4 regions of the Heyndrickxia faecalis genome follow, and region 1 is predicted to be linked to each of the others. Evidence: riboswitches for the same ligand, from Rfam matches in the RefSeq annotation. Region 1 holds a riboswitch; each other region holds the start of a gene.
What was found. A riboswitch is a leader RNA that binds a small molecule or an ion and turns the genes downstream of it on or off. The one in region 1 is predicted to bind S-adenosylmethionine.
Positions count from the first base shown of each region.

Region 2: another riboswitch for S-adenosylmethionine. It lies ahead of ABR335_RS02540 (YezD family protein); the one in region 1 lies ahead of ABR335_RS14285 (methionine biosynthesis PLP-dependent protein).
Region 3: another riboswitch for S-adenosylmethionine. It lies ahead of ABR335_RS03985 (5-methyltetrahydropteroyltriglutamate--homocysteine S-methyltransferase); the one in region 1 lies ahead of ABR335_RS14285 (methionine biosynthesis PLP-dependent protein).
Region 4: another riboswitch for S-adenosylmethionine. It lies ahead of metK (methionine adenosyltransferase); the one in region 1 lies ahead of ABR335_RS14285 (methionine biosynthesis PLP-dependent protein).

Region 1 covers NZ_CP158453.1:2,965,157-2,970,518, reverse strand. Annotated here, with positions in the region: gene kdsA (3-deoxy-8-phosphooctulonate synthase) at 1-231, shown strand, start outside; gene ABR335_RS14300 (KpsF/GutQ family sugar-phosphate isomerase) at 246-1,223, shown strand; gene ABR335_RS14295 (ABC transporter ATP-binding protein) at 1,442-2,338, shown strand; gene ABR335_RS14290 (ABC transporter permease) at 2,329-3,468, shown strand; SAM riboswitch class I at 3,577-3,696, shown strand; gene ABR335_RS14285 (methionine biosynthesis PLP-dependent protein) at 3,774-4,889, shown strand; gene metC (cystathionine beta-lyase) at 4,886-5,362, shown strand, end outside.
Region 2 covers NZ_CP158453.1:529,858-535,219, forward strand. Annotated here, with positions in the region: gene ssuD (FMNH2-dependent alkanesulfonate monooxygenase) at 1-493, shown strand, start outside; gene ssuC (aliphatic sulfonate ABC transporter permease SsuC) at 507-1,265, shown strand; gene ABR335_RS02530 (ATP-binding cassette domain-containing protein) at 1,280-2,038, shown strand; gene ssuE (NADPH-dependent FMN reductase) at 2,059-2,598, shown strand; gene ABR335_RS02540 (YezD family protein) at 2,687-2,866, opposite strand; SAM riboswitch class I at 2,982-3,088, opposite strand; gene ABR335_RS02545 (bifunctional GNAT family N-acetyltransferase/carbon-nitrogen hydrolase family protein) at 3,573-5,114, shown strand; gene ABR335_RS02550 (AEC family transporter) at 5,241-5,362, opposite strand, start outside.
Region 3 covers NZ_CP158453.1:874,326-879,687, reverse strand. Annotated here, with positions in the region: gene ABR335_RS04005 (RNA-guided endonuclease InsQ/TnpB family protein) at 1-345, opposite strand, end outside; gene ABR335_RS04000 (hypothetical protein) at 433-573, shown strand; gene ABR335_RS03995 (hypothetical protein) at 648-1,043, shown strand; gene ABR335_RS03990 (Bax inhibitor-1/YccA family protein) at 1,065-1,700, opposite strand; SAM riboswitch class I at 1,852-1,954, shown strand; gene ABR335_RS03985 (5-methyltetrahydropteroyltriglutamate--homocysteine S-methyltransferase) at 2,093-3,196, shown strand; gene ABR335_RS03980 (L-lactate MFS transporter) at 3,299-4,534, opposite strand; gene ABR335_RS03975 (LytR/AlgR family response regulator transcription factor) at 4,984-5,362, opposite strand, start outside.
Region 4 covers NZ_CP158453.1:1,286,304-1,291,665, reverse strand. Annotated here, with positions in the region: gene asnB (asparagine synthase (glutamine-hydrolyzing)) at 1-1,668, opposite strand, end outside; gene metK (methionine adenosyltransferase) at 1,899-3,110, opposite strand; SAM riboswitch class I at 3,256-3,404, opposite strand; gene pckA (phosphoenolpyruvate carboxykinase (ATP)) at 3,575-5,164, shown strand; gene ABR335_RS06080 (DNA mismatch repair protein MutT) at 5,315-5,362, opposite strand, start outside.

The DNA.
Region 1 (5,362 bases):
GGCGGAAATGGGACTTCAACAGGCGGAAAGCGTGCGTTTGTCCCGTATCTCGCAAGGGCAGCGGCGGCTTGCGGGATCGATGCGTTGTTTCTAGAAGCCCATCCTGATCCGGACCAGGCCTGGTCGGATGGCCCGAATATGGTGAAACTGGATGATCTTGAAGAAATGTTAAAGCCAGTTATTGAAATTGATCGCATGATAAAAGAACAAACGGCAGCAAACATTCATTAACGGAGGTGAATAGGATGTTAAAAGATTTCAAACGAAGCATCAATTATGTCGAAAGCGTCCGTGAAGTGCTGGAAAAAGAGGCCAATGAGATTTTAAAGCTGAAGGACCGGATCAATTTTCGTATAAATGAAGGCATTGAAATGATATTGGCGTGCGAAGGCAGAGTCATTTTTACAGGAATGGGGAAATCGGGCATCATCGGCCGGAAACTTGCTTCCACATTTGCAAGCACCGGTACCCCGGCATTTTTCCTTCACCCGGGAGAAGCACTGCACGGCGATCTTGGAAAAATAACAAAAGAAGACATCCTCATTGCCATTTCCAACAGCGGGGAAACGTCGGAAATATTAAATATGATCCCTTCCATCAAAAGGATCGGCGCAAAAATGATTGCTATTTCTGGTTCACGCAAGTCGACACTGGCGCGGCGTTCGAATCTGGTGATGGATATCGGGGAAGTTGAGGAAGCGTGCCCGCTCGGCCTTGCCCCGACTTCTACAACTACCGTCACGCTTGCACTCGGGGATGCGATTGCGGTTGCCCTTTTGAAGGCAAGGGATTTTAAACCTGAAAACTTTGCGCTTTTCCATCCCGGTGGCTCGCTTGGCCGGCGTTTGCTTCTCACGGTTGGCCATGTGGCTAAACGGAAAAGGATGAACCCGGTTGCCGGAATGGACACCGGCATAAAGGAAGCATTATTTATGATGACGGAAGCGGGGGCGGGGGCTGTTTCAGTTATTGACGATCGGGGACGGCTGGCCGGCATTTTAACGGACGGCGATATCCGGCGTGAGCTTTTAAACGGCCATGAAGTACTGGATAAAAAAGTAGCAGATTTGTATACAAAATATCCGGTTTGCGTCAGTGAGCATCAGCTGGCAGCGGAAGCATTGCGGATAATGGAAGACCACGCTTTCAAGGTGCTTCCGGTTGTTACCGGCCAGAAACCGGTTGCCATGCTCCATATTCAGGATTTGGTCCAGACTATATAAGCAAAATAACAAGAATAAGCAAAATAACAAGAAAAAATTTTTTGACTGGATAGAGCGGATTCATAAAGAATACCGCTTTTTTTGGTGTTTACCGCCAATATTTACACAGCAGCTGTCTGCTTTTTCGGTGATACCACACAAAGATTTCGGTGACAATGGCGCTGCGGCCTATTAAAATAGGTGATAAGATCTTGTGAATTAACGGGGGAGGGATTGTTTTGTTAAGGGTAAACAATGTGTCAGTAGAGATAGAGAAGTCAAAAATTTTGGAAGATATAAGTTTTTCTGCTGAACCAGGGGAGATTATTGGCCTGGTTGCTCCAAATGGATCCGGCAAGACGACGCTTTTAAATGCGATATCCAACCTGATTCCTGCTTCAAAAGGCGAAATTAGTATTTACGGCATGAATTATAAAATGCATCGGGAAAAAATCCTTAAAAAAATATTTTTTTTGCAAGACCATACAGTATTGTATCCAAATTTAACAGGGAGAGAGCATTTAAAACTTGTACAAAGATTATGGGAGAGCAAACAAGAATGTGGCGCTGTTATTGAAAAATTAAGCATGGGTTCCTATATCGACAAAAGGGTTTCAAAATATTCGCTTGGCATGCAGCAAAGGCTGCTATTTGGGATGTGCTTGATCAGTTCTTGTGATTTGCTATTGATGGACGAGCCGATGAATGGGCTGGACCCATCCAATATTAAACTGATAAGCAAATCCATTAAGCAACTTAGAGACGAAAATAAAATTGTATTATTTTCTTCCCATATTCTGAACAATGTTGATGAATTATGTGATCGTGTCATCTTTTTAAAGCAAGGAAGAATGGTTTACGAAAGCAGAAAAAATAATCCGGACTTTAATAAATACATCATCATTAAGCTAGAGAATGGGAATGATGCAGATAAAGTTCTTTCCCTGTTTAAAGATGAAGAGATTAAAAATGCCACAGCCAATGAAGTATGGGCGGAGATAGATTCGAGTAAAAGCTCCTTTGTGGTAAATCAGGCATTCGAACAAGACATGAAATTTAAATCATTTTTCATTGGGCAAAAAGGCAGCCAACAAATTTATGAGGAAATATACGAAGGTGAAGATAAATGGGGCTAATCAAGTTAGAGACATTGCGATTCATTAGAAATAAAAAAAATATGACTGTTTTTATTGCTGCTATTTTGATTGTTTTCGTTTTGTTTGCAATTACTTTCGTAGGAGCAAAGAGAACGGACCCGCTCAATGAATATCAGGATAACAAATCCTTACTGGAAAATGCCATTTCACACATGGAATCAAATCCAAATAAGAGTGAAGCAAAGAAGAAAGCACTTGCGGGTTTGCAGGAGGAGTTACGCCTTCGTACAGAACAAATACAAGCTCATGAAGCAGGGGATTGGAAGCAAGAACTGAAATTGCAGATCGCTTTAGATAAAAAATTAATTGCCGGGATTAATGCCGGAAAAATTGTTTTTGGTAATAAAAAAATTGTTCCGCAGACAGAAAAAGCAATACAGCTCAATACCATTCTGCTTAAACAAAATATTCATCCGGTAATAGAGTCTTTCGAAACCCCGGGTATTAACTTTACATATCGCATTCTTTTTTACGTATTCCCGTTCTTAATGCCTCTTCTCATTGCTGTTTTAATTGGTGATATTTCAACAAGAGACAAACAAGGCGGTATTAATCATTTTGTGAATGTTTTGCCAGTGAAGCTCAAGAAAATATTGGATGCGAGAATCTTCACTTCATTTGTTTACAGCTTGGCCATCACGATTGTTATCCTGGTTGTTGCGCTCATTATTGGCAGCATCATAAGCCATTTGGGCAGTTGGAAGTACCCTGTGGCGATCAATCTAAATGGGACGGAAGTATTGTGGATTTCAATTGCCCGGTTTTTGGGCAGATCGCTTTTACTAATCCTATGTCTTCTATTATTTATTTCTGTTTTCACCCAGTTTTTAAATACCTTTATTCGAAATCAATTGCTTCTAATGCTCGTTTTGGTGGCTTGTTTTTGTTTCGAGGAAATGATGAGCGGATTTAAGACAAAGTTGTATGCTGTTATGCATATCATCCCTTTTACATTTGTGGATGTGCCGAATATAGTGAATGGAGAAAGTGCAGCAAAATTCAGGAATGAGTATATCAATACTACAGACGGAGTCATTACGCTTCTCCTTTCATCATTGCTGTTTTATTTTCTCACCATATGGATTATCCATAAGAAAAACAAAATTTAAAAAAAGCTTGACGAATCCGAAAAAAAGGGATAAATTGAACGTAAGCAATTTTTAGGTTCGTTGTGTAATTTCTTTTGCGGCGTTGATGGCAAATTTCATATTGGTATTTTCTTATCAAGAGAGGTTGAGGGAATGGCCCGATGAAGCCTCAGCAACCTTCAATGCTTTTACGCATTGAAAAGGTGCTAAGTCCTGCAAGTTATGGGATCATAACTTGAAAGATAAGAAGATGGTTCATGTACGAAAGGAATGGCCTTCTTCTTATTGGAGAAGGCTTTTTGATTTTAAGTGAGGGAGTGTCCATCATGTATCATACAGAAACAAAACTTGCACAAATCGGAAATCGCAGTGACCGCGTGACAGGTGCGGTGAACCCGCCTGTTTATTTTTCTACCGCTTACCGCCACGAAGGCATTGGGCAGTCAACCGGTTTCGATTATTCCCGTACCGGCAACCCGACGCGTCAGTTGCTTGAAGAAGCGATTGCGGATCTGGAGGGCGGGGACCGCGGGTTTGCGTGCAGTTCCGGCATGGCTGCGATTTTCACTGTTTTATCTTTGTTCCAGGCCGGCGATGAGTGGATTGTGAGTGATGATTTATATGGCGGCACCTACCGCCTGCTGGAGCAGGGATATAAAAAATGGGGGCTTTGTTGTAAGTACGTGAATACGTGCAACCCGGAAAATATTGAACAAGAGATCACCCCGAAAACGAAAGCCATCTTCCTCGAAACGCCGACAAACCCCCTCATGCAGCAGACGGATATCGGCGCAGTGGCTGAAATTGCGAAAAGGCACGGAATCCTGCTGATTGTAGACAATACTTTTTACACCCCGCTTTTGCAGCAGCCGATTAAAGAAGGCGCTGATATTGTAGTCCATAGCGCGACGAAATATCTTGGCGGGCATAACGACGTGCTGGCCGGTCTGATCGTGGCAAAGGGTGCTGAACTTTGCGAGCAGCTTTTTCTGTACCATAACGGTGCCGGCGCCACCCTCAGCCCGTTTGATTCGTGGCTTCTGATGCGCGGCATGAAAACGCTGGCGCTTAGGATGGAAAAACACGAAAAAAATGCAAAAGCTGTGGCGGCATTTTTAAGCGCGCATCCGGATGTAAAAGATGTGCTGTATCCAGGCCGCGGCGGGATGCTTTCTTTCCGTGTAAAAGAAGAATCATGGGTCGACCCGTTTTTACGCGGCCTGTCTTTAATTACATTTGCCGAAAGCCTCGGTGGGACGGAAAGTTTTATCACTTACCCGGCTACACAGACGCATGCCGACATTCCGGAAGAAAAACGGATTGCCTCAGGCGTAGACAATTGCCTTTTGCGCTTTTCAGTCGGAATTGAAGATGAACGCGATTTGCTTGCAGATATTGAAAAAGCTTTTGCCAACATTCACGAAGGGGTGCAAACACGATGACAAATGAAGATTATTCTTTTCAAACGAGGCTTTTACATAACAGCCACAAAATAGACCCGGCGACCGGTGCGGTAAGTGTGCCGATCCAGCATGCTTCGACATACCACCAGGCGGACATTGACCAGTTCGGTAAATACGATTACAGCCGCTCGCTCAATCCGACGAGGGAAGCGCTCGAGGATGTCATCGCCGAACTCGAAGGCGGCGTCAAAGGTTTCGCATTTGCTTCCGGGATGGCGGCGATTTCAACAGCGTTTCTGCTTTTGTCGGCGGGCGACCATGTTGTCATCACCGAAGATGTGTATGGCGGCACGTTCCGGATGGTGACGGAAGTCCTGACACGGCTTGGTATTGAACATACATTTGTGGATATGACCAACCTTGAAGAAGTGCGGCAGGCCGTCCGCCCGAACACGAAAGCTTTTTATGTAGAAACCCCTTCAAACCCGCTTTTAAAAGTGACGGATATCCGG
Region 2 (5,362 bases), 1.1 Mb from region 1:
AGCACAAGGAAGGACAGTGCGTTTTGGGATTCGGCTCCATGTCATTGTCAGGGAAACAGAGGACGAGGCATGGGATGCAGCCAATGACTTGATCCGGTATGTCGATGATGAACTCATCCATGCGTCCCAAAAGATTTTTTCACGGTTTGACTCGGTCGGCCAGCAACGGATGACATCTCTCCACAACGGCAGCCGCGACAATCTTGAAATTAGTCCGAACCTTTGGGCCGGCGTCGGGCTCGTGCGCGGCGGGGCGGGAACGGCACTTGTAGGGAGCCCGGAAATTGTCGCAGAAAGAATGAAGGAATATGCGGAGCTTGGCATTGAAACGTTCATTTTATCCGGTTATCCGCATCTTGAAGAAGCGTACCGGACGGCTGAGCTGTTGTTCCCATACCTGCCGCTTGAACAGCCTGATGCCCCCGTTTCCAATGTCATCAGCCCGTTCGGCGAGATTGTGGCGAACGATGCACTGCCGAAAGTATTAAAGTAAGGAGGCCGATCTGATGTTGAAAAAACGCGTCATGCCGTGGGTGGTGCCGGTTTGCCTGCTGTTTGCCTGGCAGCTTGCAAGTTCTGCTGGCATCTTGCCACCCAATGTGCTCCCAAGCCCTGTTGCCGTTGTAAAAGCGGCTTGGGGTCTCACGCAATCCGGGCAGCTTTTCAATTATATCGGCGCAAGCACAAAACGGGCACTGATCGGATTTTTGGTTGGCGGCGGAATCGGATTTGGACTTGGGTTGTTTACCGGGCTGTCCAAAAAAGCGGAAAGCCTGCTCGATAGTACCGTGCAAATGATCCGGAACGTTCCCCACCTTGCCCTGATTCCGATTGTCATTTTATGGTTCGGGATCGGGGAAGAAGCGAAGCTGTTTCTCGTTGCGCTCGGCACCTTTTTTCCAATCTATTTAAATACGTTCCATGGCATCCGCTCGGTGGACAGAGCGCTAATCGAAATGGGAGAAGTTTACGGGCTGAAAGGGACGGCACTTTTTTGGCATATGATCCTGCCGGGGGCGCTTCCTTCCATCTTAGTCGGTGTGCGCTATGCGCTCGGGGTCACATGGGTAACCTTGATTGTGGCCGAAACGATTGCATCCAACTCCGGCATTGGCTATATGGCCATGAACGCCCGCGAGTTCATGCAGCTTGATGTTGTCGTTTTGAGTATTGTCTTATATGCCCTTCTTGGAAAACTGTCCGACTGGCTGGCAAAAATCGCAGAACAACGATTGTTAAAGTGGCACCCGTCATATCAAAAATAAAGGAGGAGGAAACGATGCCGAAAGAAAAGGCGTTTGCTGTAGAGATTGAGGGGCTGGAGAAATCATTCGGCAGCCATCGCATCCTGCGCCATCTTCATTTAAAAATAAGAAAAGGGGAATTTGTTGCGATTGTTGGGAGGAGCGGATGCGGCAAAAGTACGCTTCTCAGGCTGCTTTCAGGACTTGAAGCGGCAAGCGGCGGAAAAATCCTTATAAACGGGGCGCCTTTATCCGGCAGAAACGGATCGGCAAAAATGATGTTTCAGGACGGCCGCCTGCTCCCATGGAAAACCGTGCTTCAAAATGTCGGGCTTGGCCTTGCGGGCGACTGGAAGAACAAGGCACTTGAAATGCTTGGAAAAGTCGGGCTGGAAGGGCGTGCAAATGATTGGCCTTCGTCTTTATCCGGCGGCCAGAAACAAAGGGTGGCACTGGCGAGGGCATTAATCCATGAGCCGGACATCCTTCTCCTCGATGAACCGCTTGGGGCGCTCGATGCATTAACCCGGATTGAAATGCATGCGCTGATCCAGTCGCTTTGGCTTGAAAAACATTTTACGGCCATATTGGTGACACATGACGTGGAAGAAGCAGTCGCCCTCGCTGATCGGGTTGTGTTAATCGAAGAGGGGGAAATTGCGATGGATTATCCGGTAAAACTTCCTTATCCACGGAAAAGGGACCACGCCCTCTTTTCAGCAACGACCAATCATATTTTAAACCGCATTTTAGGGAACAACGGCCATCAGCTGTTGCACGCAATGAAAAATTAAGGAAGAATTGGGGGATTCATATGGCGGAAAAAGTGGTACTGCTGAACGGGAGCCCTTCTGCGTATACGAGATTAAATGGGATCCGTGATTATATCAGGGCCGGGTTAAGGGGGCACGGGTACGAACCGGAGCTCATCAATATTCGGGAACTTCCGGCCGGCGATTTAATGAATGCCCGGCAAAGCCCGCCCATCACCAGGGCATTAAGAAAAGTAGAAGAAGGCGATACGGTAATCATTTTGACACCGGTCTATAAAGCGTCTTATTCCGGATTGCTCAAGACATTTCTGGATCTTTTGCCGCAAAATGGCTTATCCGGCAAGCAGGTGCTGCCACTCGCCATGGGCGGTACATTCGGCCACTTGCTCGCGCTCGATTACGCCTTGAAACCGGTTTTGGCCTCACTCGGGACAACGTGCATAGAAAAAGGGGTGTTTATTCTCGACCAACAAGTGAAAAAAAGGGATGGACTCTATGAACTCGACCGGCAAGCAGCTGACCGCCTGAATGCTGCTTTAAAAACATTGTTTCCGCAAACTTCAATATCTTTGTACTCATAAACAAATCCGGCATTTGGACGATATCCAAATGCCGGCATTCGTGTCGTACGAAAAACGGGGAAAGCGATAACCGGAGTACCGGCGCCCGTCATCCCATCTTTTGGTTGGGAAGTGCCGCTTTTTTCTTTTCCAGTGCAAACCGGACTTTCTCGGTTGTTTCGATCTGTGTGATGTTCCCTTCATGGATCGAAATGACCACTGTTCCAAACTCCAGTTTTTGCAATGATTCCATAATGCGGGCGATTTTTGTTTCATCAATATGAGCCATTTTTCACTACCCCCAAAAATAAATTTCGTGTGTGCCTGGTGGTCCGGCCGGCAATTCGGATGATCCAAAAAAGAAAGGCCCCCTTCAAGAAAGTTAAGAAGAGGGCGCACTCCTTAACTTATCTTCCAAGCTTGACGCTTGCTGGAATTAGCACAGTATTCCCAAAAAGAATCTGTTGCTGAGGTTTCCTCGGGCCAGTCCCTCCCCCTCTCTTGATAAGTTGTATAGCAAGAAAATAATTTGTTAAAACTATGATAAATAATATTATTCCGATTTGTCAACTTATATTTTCAACATTTCGGTTTACTCGAAGGGCAGGTAAGTGAAAAAATGGGAAGACACTCCATCATCTCATTGTACACGGTGAAATGAACATCTAGAGAGAGGTATTCCAATTGCTGGATGATGAAAGGATACATAGGGATTGCTGAACGAATCCGATTCTGAGTTTGTACCCAATTTGTCTGCAGCTCTCTCAAAGGAAAATGGGCGATTTTTTCTTCTCCATATGTTGAATCGGCTTTCGAGTGCAAGCTTTTCCCTGGATTTGTTGTAAAATCCTTTTAATAGGTGCGGAAAGCTGTCAGCAGCCTTGCTAAATCTAGGAATATTACTGACTTAGCAAGCCCTACATAGAGTTTTTTTGAGCAAAACCGTTCCGGATAGGGTATGATAAAAAGAAAAAGTGTGTTAAGGGTGTGAGATTGTGCCAGAGACAGATGTATCCAAGTTTGAGAAGAAAATCGAGGTGCGGAACATCCGGTTCGAAGACATTGATGATATTATGGCATTGTCGAAAAAATGTTTTCCGGGGATGGAGCCGTGGAAACGCGAGCAGCTCGAGAGCCATATCCGGATTTTTCCGGAAGGGCAGTTTTGCGTGGAATACGAAGGGAAAGTTGTCGGTTCCTGCTCCAGCTTAATTGTCAATTTCGATGAATACGAGGATCAGCATACATGGGATACGATCACCGCGAACGGCTATATTACCAACCATAATCCGCACGGGCTCAACCTGTACGGCATTGAAGTGATGATCGACCCGGAATACCGGCGCATGAAGTTCGGGCATCGATTGTATGAGGCACGGAAAGAGCTTTGCCGGAAAATGAACCTTCAAAGCATCATCATTGGCGGCCGGATTCCGAATTACAGCAAATATAAAGACAAAATGACCCCGCGCGAATACGTGGAAGAGGTTGAGATGCACAATATATATGACCCGGTTCTTTCCTTCCAGCTGCTTGAAGGGTTCCAGATTATGCGGATCAACAGGCAGTATTTGCCGGATGATACAGCATCCGCTTCATTTGCAACGCTTATGGAATGGCATAACGTTGATTATTTGCCGAAGTCCCGCCGTGTCTATCATGCTTCGTTCCCGGTTAGGATTACAGCAATCCAATATATGATGAAAAAAATTGATTCCTTCGATGATTTTGTCAGACAGGTGGAATATTATGTCGATGTGGCAGCGGATTTCGGTTCTGATTTTGCCGTTTTTCCGGAAATTTTCACCACGCAGCTGATGTCCTACCTGGAGGAAAAGCGTCCTGACCAGGCAGTGCGCCGGCTTTCCGAGTACACAGACCAATATATTGAACTGTTTACAGAGCTTGCCGTGCGCTACAATGTCAACATTATCGGCGGGTCCCATTTTGTGGAAGAAGACGGGGGCATTTACAATGTCGCCTTTTTGTTCCGGCGCGACGGGACGATCGAAAGGCAGACCAAACTCCATATTACGCCAAATGAGCGGAAATGGTGGGGGATCGCGGAAGGAAACGAACTCAATGTATTTGATACGGATTGCGGGAAAATTGCGATTCTGATTTGCTATGATATCGAGTTTCCGGAGCTGGCCCGTGTCGCTGTCGACTACGGCGCGAACATTATTTTTGTCCCGTTTTGCACGGACGACCGCCAAGCCTATTTGCGCGTCCGCTACTGTGCGCAGGCGCGGGCCATTGAAAACCAGGTGTACACCTGTATTGCGGGAACAGTCGGAAACCTGACCCACGTGGAAAACATGGATATCCAGTATGCCCAGTCCGGCATTTTTTCCCCCTCCGATTTTGGTTTTGCCCGCGACGGCATTGTCGGGGAATGCGATCCCAATGTCGATACCGTCGTTGTCGGCGATGTCGATCTTGAGAAACTGCGCCGCAACCGCAACAGCGGCTCCGTCCGGCAACTGGCCGACCGGAGAAGAGATTTGTATCAGATTAAAATCAACAGCAGGGCCTGATCGTATACGGACTGGCTGCAAGATCGGCCGGTCAGCCGCCAAGTGCCTGAACGGCTGCTTGGAAAACCCGGATATCGTATCAAAAAACCGCTTAGAGGATGGGAGCTCTAAGCGGTTTTTCATGATTCAGGCGATCTTCAGCACGGCCATCAGACTGGTCATCAGCACAATGCTGATCAAAATGGACAAAGAGTTCAACGTGCTGGACATGGCGACATTGCCGCCGCATTTCTGGGTAAATGCCGTGC
Region 3 (5,362 bases), 1.4 Mb from region 1:
AGTTGTATAGGATTGTTTTGCTTTACGATTTTTGAACTTTGGAAAATCCGCATTTCCTTCAAAGAAATTCTTATAAGCAGTCTGTAAGTTCATTTGTGCATTTGCCAAAGCTAAAGAATCCACTTCTTTTAGGAATGGAAATTCACTTTTATATTTTGCAGGAGTCGGAAACTTTTGCTTTTTAAGCAATTCTTTATCATCCTTGAACTTTTCATACGTTTCTTTGCGTTCAGCTAACATCTTATTGTAGACAAAGCGAACACAACCAAATGTCTTAGCTAATAATGCGGATTGTTCTTTGTTTGGTAACAAACGAAACTTGAAAGCTTTGTTTTGCTTGGCCATATCAATTCACCTCACTTTGTGCGGAAAAATTTCGTATATATTGATTATATCGTAAAAAATCCGTACAATCAATATGAGGTGATAATCATGAGAGAAGAGAAAGAACGTGTAGAAATTCGTATGCCTAAGACGATATTAGAAAAATTGAAGCAATATCAAAAAGAAAATGGGATTCCAACTAGAACAGCCGCAATCTTAGAATTGTTGAGAAAAGGATTGGAAAAATAACTTTGGCTAAAGCCAACCGAAATTCATCTCCCACCTACTCATTGGTGCTACTCGCACCTTCACATTCCTTGAGGATGGGAGACTTCTTTCGGAAAGCCGTTAAAAACCGGACGGACGATTATCATGCAATTTTGTTTGAAACCCGTCTGCTCGGGCAAAAAGCGGTGTGCATCAGTGGCGAGGAAGCAGTCAAAATGTTTTATGACCCGGAAAAATTCAAACGAAACGGGGCTGTGCCGAAACGTATTCAAAAAACGTTGTTTGGCGAAAATGCGATCCAGACGCTCGATGGAAAAGAGCATCTCCACCGGAAAGCGCTGTTTTTATCGCTGATGGGGCCGGATGCGCAGCAGCATTTGGCACAAATGGTCCGGGCAGCATGGGAAGCGCGCATCCCCGAATGGGAGCAAAAAGACCGTATTGTTTTGTTTGACATCCAACATGTGAAAAAGAAAACGCCTGCCGGTTAATGGCGGGCGTTTTCTTTTTTCTCAATCGTCGCTTCCCAAAATGCCGAGAATTTGCAAAATGTAAATAAACAGGTTGATAAAATCAAGGTACAGGCTTAAAGCCAAAAGCGGGACCATTTCCTCGGAAATGCCATGGTGCTTCATTTGGTTAAAGTCAAAAACAACATACAGGGAAAAAACAATCGCGCCAATGAAGGAGTACGCGAGCATCCCGGTTGAGGTTAACGGGCTGAAAATGCTGAATATTCCGATGAAGATCAGCGCCAACAATGCGACAAGCAATGCGGTGCTTAAAAAGCCAAGATCCCTCTTGGTAACGGCCCCAATAACGCCCATCACGGCAAAAATGCCGAACGTGGAACCAAAAGCGAGCAGGACGACCTCAGCACCGGCCTGGGATGCATAATAAGCTACAATCGGATATGTCGTAATACCGGAAATAAAGGTGAAAGCATAAACGAACAAATACCCGACGCTCTTTTTCCTTCTTAACCAGAAAGCGGCGATGACCATTGCAATTTCTGCAACCATCAGCGGCATCATAAGCGCAGGCGGAATGAATCTCCCCGTATATAAACCCGCCGTTGCAAACAGCAGTGAAACGGCAAAGACGCCAAGCACTTTCTGGAATACAGGCCTTGATTGTATGGCCTCCATAAAATCCCTCCTTTGTTTTTCTTATTACTATTATATTTTCACATCGCCCCTGATTTCAATCTTTCCGTCCCATTTTAAAAAATTTTGCGAATGCCCTTGACAAAAATGGGTGGAACATTTAAAGTGTATTTAAACTAAATAATATTTAAAATTCTTATCCAGAGAGGTGGAGGGACTGGCCCTTTGAAGCCTCGGCAGCGGTCTTTTTTAAAGAACTGTGCCAATTCCAGAAAGCAATTGCTTGAAGATAAGAAGAGCGGACGGTTCTGTTTTGCAATCCATACCTCTTCTTATTGCCGAAGAGGTTTTTTTAATGGGCCCATGCAGCTAAAAGCAATTTCTTTCTGCGCACAGCAGCTGTTTTAAAAAATATGCAGAAAGAGGGAATCATGATGACAAAAACATTAACAAAAGCGCCGTACAGGGCAGACATTGTCGGAAGCTTTTTGCGCCCGGCCCGGTTGCACGAAGCGCGGGAAAAATTTGCAGCGGGAACCATCCCGGCCGAAGACTTGCGTGCAATTGAAAATGAAGAAATCCGCCGCCTGGTCGGCAAACAAATTGAAGCCGGCCTCGAAGCGGTAACGGACGGAGAATTCCGGCGGAGATTCTGGCATACGGATTTCATGGAACATTTAAACGGGGTAAAAGGGTACGTGCCGAACCATGGATACCGGTTTGTCGGCATCGAAACGGAAGCTTATGACGTCCGGGTAACCGGAAAAGTCTCCTTTAACCCGGACCATCCGCACATAAAAGATTTTATTGCGCTGAAAGAAATCGCCGGGGACAGGGCGGTTGCGAAAATGACTATTCCAAGCCCGAATCAGTTTTTCAATGCCGGAATCCGCAATGAAGACATTTACCCGGATCTTGAAGAATACGCAAATGATATTATCCAAACTTACCGGGATGCGATCAAAGCTTTTTATGATGCCGGCTGCCGCTACTTGCAGCTGGATGATGTTTATCTTGCCGGCCTGTGTGCACCGAAACTGCCGTTTGCAGACAGTGAGCTCGAAAGGGAAAGATTGATTGATCTCGCTTTACATGTAGCAAACAGCGTACTGGAAGGCAAGCCGGATGATCTGACCATCACAACCCATCTGTGCCGCGGCAACTACCAGTCGAAATGGGCTTTTGAAGGTCCGTATGATAAAATTGCCCCGAAAATCTTTGCAAATGAAAAAGTAGACGGGTTTTTCCTTGAATACGACGATGAGCGTTCCGGCGGGTTTGAACCGTTGAAATACATTCCGGAAGGCGGGCCGAAAGTCGTGCTTGGCATTTTCACATCGAAAAAGGGAGAGCTTGAAGATAAAGTGCTGATCAAAAACCGGATTCGGGAAGCATCCAGGCATGTACCGCTCGAACAGCTTTGCATCAGCACCCAGTGCGGCTTCTCCTCCACCCACCACGGCAATCTTTTAACAGAAGAGCAGCAGTGGGACAAAGTAAAATATATTGTGGATACCGCAAAGGAAATTTGGGGATAAACCGGGAAAACCCGCTGGGCAGCCAGCGGGTTTTTTATCATGATGCAGGCACGAATCCCTTTCCTGTCTGCTTGTTCATGATCGAAGCACACATCCCTTGCTTTAATGCGAATGCTGGGCACGACCGACATTTCCCCGAACCCCGTGTGCGTGGGCTGCTTCTTCAGCCGGCGATTTAATGAAAAGCGTAATCGCAAAAGAGACCAGGCAGAGAATCGTAATCGCATGGAATGTCGGCATAAAGCCCCCGAGAAGGGAAGCGATGACCGATCCGGATAATGCGCCGATGCCGAAGCCTTGGTAAATCACTGAATAATTGGCGCTTTGATTTTTCAGGCCGAAGAAGTCTGAAATAATAGCCGGAAATACGGTGACATTTCCGCCGAAACCGAAAGCAATCGCAGCAACACAGATAAAGAACAGGGCGAAATTTAAGTGGGCATAGCTCAAAATGGAAACCGCAACGGCCGTCGCGAGCAGCGTCCCTGATACCACTTTCATTCTTCCCACATGGTCTGATAAACCGCCGAGAACGAGCCGCCCGATGGTGTTAAAGACGGCAATCAGCGCCACTGCATTGCTGGCCGTCGCAACATCCAGCCCGACAAGCCCCGTGCCGATGTCTTTAACAAGGCCGATCAGATATAAACCGCTCATACACGCCGTGAAGAACACGATGAATAAGAGGTAAGCTTGTTTCGTTTTGAGCATTTCTTTGATGGTAAAATCTTTTCCGGCCGGCTGTTTGGACACAGTACCGGATGTGGTTGTATTTTCTGCTTCTTTCAAGAGGAAAGATCCGCCGGTGATCATGGCAATTGCAATCACTCCCCAGCAAAGAAAAGCCTGTGTGACACCAAACGAACTGAGGACGGCACCGTTTATAAACTTAAATACCAGGCTGCCGGTCCCGTATGCCCCAACGGAGATGCCTGAAACGAGGCCTTTTTTATCCGGAAACCATTTCATTAAATTGGATAAAGTCGTGATGTAAGCTGTCCCGTCAGCATAACCGACAATAAGGCCTGCCAACAGATAGAGCATCCAAAGTGAAGGTGCAAATGAACTTAAGATTAATCCTGTGCCAAGCAAAATGCCGGAAAAAGCAACCAGGCGGCGCAGTCCCCATTTTGCCTGCAATTTTGTCGCAAACAATGTCGATACTGCAAGTGCCAGGCTTAAAATGGAAAATGTCGTCGATACTGCACTCAATTGCCACCCGAATTTATCAACAAGCGGCTGGTTAAATAAACTCCATGTATAAACAGTCCCAAGCCCCATTTGTACAATCATCGTCCCTAATACAATCAGGCTGCGGTTTGCTTTTCGTTCTAACATGTCCGGTTCCTCCCGTTTCTTCTGTCCTTTTCTACAGTTCAAATTATAGTACGAAAATAAGGAGGGAACGCATTTTCGGAACGAGAATGCTTTAAAAAGGAATAAACGGTATACAGAAAGGAATGGATGGCACAGGAACAAACCGCTTCTTGAAACTTTCCCGCGCAATGTCCATAAAAGATGGCATATGGATAAAATCAGGTATTCCAATTTATGCACAATCTTCCTGAAAAACGGTATTGCCGGAAGCAGGCCATGCCCGCTTTTTCGGCGCAACACCTTGGAGGATGGCAAATTGGAAAGCAGGCAACTTTTCACACGCGAACGGCCGCAGTGCGCAAAGTAGGCCATGCTATTTTTCACGCCTGCCCCGGCAAAAAAGGAAAAAGCCGGCATACACTTTTCGTGTTCATGCCAGCCGCTTTTCCTGCATGGCTGGGCGCTTTATATTAAAAATGCATCAGCGCTTTAAACTGTTTCACATTTCTTCTGCTTACCGGTATTTCCGCGTCCATCCCGTTTAAACGGAGCAAATACGTTTGATTGAACCACGGCACAATTTCCCGGATCTTCGTTAAATTTACAAGATAAGACCGGTGGCAGCGAAAGAAAAGATCCTCAGGCAAAAGGGACTGGAACTCGGATATCGCCATGGGCATTTCAAACGTTTCCTGTTGTGTATAAACAAGCGTGATTTTTTCCTGAGCGGCGCAGTAAAAAATATCGTTTGCATCCGCCACAATAATTTTCTCGCCCTTGCGCAAGTTCACCCGCTCTTTCCGGTGCAGCCCGCCGTTTCGCGGCACAGCCCCTTCTTCCCCCAGCAAT
Region 4 (5,362 bases), 1.7 Mb from region 1:
TTTCAGCCAGTGGCGGATCGGAACCGGGAACCCGAGTTTTTTCCGGTTCAGCACATGGTCTGGCACGATGCCTTCCACTGCTTTTCGCAAAATATACTTCGTTGTGTTATGGGACGTTTTTAAGCCCGCCGGAATTTGTGAAGCGACCCGGAACACTTCTTTATCCAAAAACGGCACACGCAGTTCAAGCGAATGGGCCATCGTCATCCGGTCCGCCTTCAGCAAAATATCGCCGCGCATCCACGTATGGATATCGATATATTGCATCCGGTCAACCGGGTCGTAGCCTTTCGTTTCATCGTACAGCGGCTTTGTGATATCGCGGTAGTCAAGGCTGTTGTTATAAGTCAACAGCAAGTCGCGTTTTTCTTCTTCCGTGTACATTTTCGCATTGCCGATATAACGGTCTTCCATTGGCGTGACACCGCGTTCGATAAAGCTCTTTCCTTTTACCCCTTCCGGCAGCACTTTCGCCAAAGCCTTCAAAATTGATTTTCCGGCAGCCGGAATTTTATCAAAAACTTCAAGCGACTGCGGTTCACGGTAAATATTATAGCCGCCGAACAATTCATCCGCGCCTTCGCCGGACAGAACAACGGTCACATGCTTTCTTGCTTCACGCGCCACAAAATAAAGGGGTACACAAGCAGGATCTGCGAGCGGATCGTCCATATGCCAAATAATTTTTGGCAGTTCTTTCATATATTCCTCCGGCGTGATCACATAGCTGATATTTTCAACACCGAGTTTTTCCGCCGTTTCTTTGGCAACATCAATCTCGCTGTAGCCATCGCGTTCGAAGCCGACGGAAAATGTTTTAATGCCCGGGTGGAACTGTTTTGCAATCGATGCCGTAATCGAGGAATCGATCCCACCCGACAGGAATGCGCCAACCGGTACATCGCTGCGCATATGGACTTTCACCGAATCAATCATTACGTCACGCACTTCTTGAATAAATTCGTCCTCGCTTTTATGAACCGGGTGGAAGGATGCTTTCCAATATCGTTTGATTTCCATCGGTTTGCCAATTTTTTTCACAAAATAATGGCCCGGTTCAAGTTTCCGGATGTCTTTTGTCATGGTGAAAGGTTCGGGCACAAATTGGTAGGTTAAATAATATTGGACAGCATCATAATTCAGTTCTGGTTTTTCCATGGCAAGCAAAATGCTTTTCTTTTCAGAACCGAAATACATTTTATCGCCGTCTTCATAATAGAAGAACGGTTTAATGCCGAACGGGTCACGCGCGCCGCAAAGCGTTTGTTCCTGCTTATCCCAGATCGCAAACCCGAACATCCCGCGCAGACGTCCGATTGCTTTTTCGCCGTAACGGCTGTACATGGCAAGAATGACTTCCGTATCCGAATTCGTTTCGAATGTCATCCCTTCTTTTAGCAGTTCTTCACGCAATTCCACATAGTTATAAATTTCGCCATTAAAAATAATCCAGTACCGTTCGTTTTCGTATGTTAAAGGCTGGTGCCCCGCCTCGATATCGATAATGCTCAGGCGCCTGAAACCGAACTGGATATGCTCGTCTTCATAAAAGCCTTCATCATCCGGGCCGCGGTGCTCAATCATATGATTCATCTGTTTAAACCGTTGCCTGTCTTCGTCTGATAATGTAACGGGATGGTCATGGACGCAGCCAATAAATCCGCACATGTAAAAAGTCACCTACTTCATTTCGATATACTCTATTGTAAATTTATTTCTTTAAAAAACAAATGCATTTCCGCCAAAATTTGACGGCCAAATTCTGCACATGTAATATAGTTTAGCATGTTTTCCGCCAGTTTGCAGGGTTTTTGTTAAAAATGAGGCAAACAGGATTCCTTATTCCCGCCGTTTTATGAAAAAGAGCGGCCTGTATACCAGGCGCGCTCTTTTTCATATTATTTTCCGATATGATTGCGGGCGAATTCGTTCAACGCCCCGGCTTTGTCCGTTTTTTCCCAAGGCACATCCAAATCATCGCGGCCGAAATGCCCGTACGCAGCGATCTGCCTGTAAATCGGACGGCGCAAGTCGAGCATTTTGATAATGCCGGCCGGGCGCAGGTCAAAATGAGCTTCGACCGCCTCGATCAGCACTTTTTCCGGCACTTTTCCGGTCCCAAACGTATCGATGGAAATAGAAACGGGCTTCGCCACCCCGATCGCATACGCAAGCTGTACCTCGCATTTTTCCGCAAGGCCTGCCGCAACAATATTTTTCGCAACATAGCGGGCGGCATAAGCAGCGGAACGGTCCACTTTCGTCGGGTCTTTCCCGGAAAATGCGCCGCCGCCGTGACGGGCATAGCCGCCGTAAGTGTCGACAATGATTTTGCGGCCGGTCAGCCCCGCATCCCCTTGAGGGCCGCCGATAACAAAGCGGCCGGTCGGATTAATCAAATACTTTGTATCCGCATCGAGCAAGTGTGCCGGCACAACCGGTTCAATGACGTATTTTTTCATATCTTCCTGGATTTGTCCGGCGCTGATGTCAGGATCATGCTGCGTTGAAATGACAATCGTATCAATCCGGGCAGGCTGGTTGTTCTCGTCATATTCAACTGTCACCTGTGTCTTTGCATCCGGGCGCAAATACGGGATCACTTCTTGTTTGCGGAGTTCAGCAAGACGGCGGGCAAGCTTGTGGGCAAGCGAAATGGGAAGCGGCATCAGCTCTTCTGTCTCATTGCAGGCAAACCCGAACATCAGGCCCTGGTCGCCGGCTCCGATTGCCTCAATCTCTTCGTCGCTCATCCCGCCTTCGCGGGCTTCCAAAGCCTGGTTAACGCCGCGCGCAATATCTTCGGACTGTTCGTCAATCGATGTCAGCACCGCGCAGGTTTCCGCATCAAACCCGTATTTCGCGCGCGTATAGCCGATCTCTTTAATGGTCTTGCGCACCACTTTCGGAATATCCACATATGTATTGGTGGAAATTTCCCCCGTGACGAGCACAAGCCCTGTCGTGACGGAAGTTTCACAGGCAACGCGGGCATTCGGGTCTTTTTCTAAAATGGCATCCAAAATGGCATCGGAAATCTGGTCGCAAATTTTGTCCGGATGGCCTTCCGTCACCGATTCCGATGTGAACAAATGCCGTCCTTTTAACATCCGCTTTTCCTCCTTATATGGTTACATATTGGAAACGGTACTCATACCCTAAACTCGATTCATTTCATGTACAAAGCCAAAAATAAAAACCTTCCCCATTCATCATGAGTGGAAAGGTTTTGACTTCAATCAATCGCGCCTTTCACTCTTATCGTTCAAGGAAACATTCCTTGCTGCAGGTTAGCACCTTTGCCTGGAAGTCAAGCGGCAGCTGCGTTGCGAGCGCATTGCCTGTTCCAGAGGCGGGTTGCTGGGTTTCATCGGGCCCGTCCCTCCACCAGCTCGGGATAAGAGTATCCGTTCAAAGTAAAATCATACGCAATTTAGCAGGCGCTGTCAATGATTTTTTCGCCCTTCTCCCCTTTGTCCTCTGCATTTTTCCCGGAAAAAAGTATGTAATAAACGGATGAATATGTTATACTGATATCGTTTAAAGTGAAATAAGTTATTCAAAGGGGCGGTTTATGAAAATGGATCTGATTGGCGCTTCTGACGATTTAAAGTTTTTGTTGTCGGGGGAAAACGTACGCATGCAGCTTTCCGTGCCACAATTAATGGAAAAAATTATCGAACGGAAAGAAGCTGTACTGACAACGGAAGGGGCCATTTCTGCAGCAACAGGAAAATATACAGGAAGGTCACCGAAAGATAAATTTATTGTCGTCGACTCCGAATCAAAAGACCGTGTCGACTGGGGCAAAATCAACCAGCCGGTTTCTCCCGGCGTGTTCAACAGGCTTTATGAAAAAATGGTCCGGCATTTAAAAGGGAAAGACGAAATTTTTGTGTTTAAAGGTTTTGCGGGTGCCGATCCAAAAAGCCGCCTTCCGATCCAGACCGTGAATGAGTTCGCCTGGCATAATTTATTCGCGCATCAATTGTTTATCCGGCCGGATGCGGAGGAGCTCTATCAACACGATGCGCAATTTACGATTCTTTCCGCGCCGCTGTTTAAGGCAGACCCGGCGCTTGACGGCACGCATTCCGAAGCGTTCATCATGATTTCACTTGAACGCCGGATAATTTTGATCGGCGGGACGGAATATGCAGGCGAAATGAAAAAAAGCATTTTTTCCATCATGAATTACTTGCTGCCGCAAAAAGGCATCCTTCCCATGCACTGCTCCGCCAATACTGGGAAAAACGGCGATACGGCCCTGTTTTTCGGCTTGTCCGGGACCGGGAAAACGACGCTTTCCGCCGATCCGGAGCGCGCACTTATAGGGGACGATGAGCACGGCTGGTCCGACAGCGGTGTCTTCAATATTGAAGGCGGATGCTATGCAAAGTGCATCGGGCTTACGGAAGAAAAAGAACCACAAATTTACCAGGCGATCCGTTTTGGGACCGTACTTGAAAATGTGGTCGTAGATCCGGTGTCCCGCAAACCGCAATATGACAACAATGCACTGACGGAAAATACAAGGGCTGCTTACCCGATTGAAAACATCGGCAATATTGCCCGCTCCGGCATGGCCGGCCATCCGTCAACCATTATATTCCTGACGGCCGATGCATCCGGTGTCCTGCCGCCGATCAGCAGGCTGACAAAAGAGCAGGCCATGTACCATTTCTTAAGCGGTTACACTTCTAAACTGGCCGGTACCGAACGCGGCGTCACGCGCCCGGAAGCCGTGTTCTCCACTTGCTTCGGCGCGCCGTTTTTGCCGCTTGAGCCCGCCGTTTATGCGGAAATGCTCGGCGAGAAAGTTGACAGGCACAACGTCCAGGTATTTCTTGTCAATACCGGCTGGACAGGCGGCCCGTACGGAACCGGTTCCCGCATGAAATTAAGCGATACGCGGGCCATGGTCCGGGCTGCGATAAACGGCAAACTGAAAGATACCGAAACACGGCAGGATGATATTTTCGGGCTACACATCCCGGTTCATATTGAAGGGGTGTCAGATGACGTCCTTTATCCGGCAGATACATGGACGGACAAGCAGGCTTACCGTGAAAAAGCGTTCGAACTTGCAGCCCGGTTCAAAGAAAATTTCCGGCAATTTTCGGTGCCGGATGACATTGAAAAACTCGGCGGCCCGCTTATATAAGCATAAACGGGAGCCCGCATTTTAAATTAAAATGAGACTCCAATTAAATTGTGGTATGCTCATTTCTGTAAAAGCGGAAACGCTGCAGCAACCCAAAAGGTTACGGCGAGTACCAAGGGTCTGCTCATTTAAGCAAAAGCGGAAACCCAGTTAAAACCAGGTGCTTGTCTGGACGGCGCTGATTCCTTCCTGCACTGC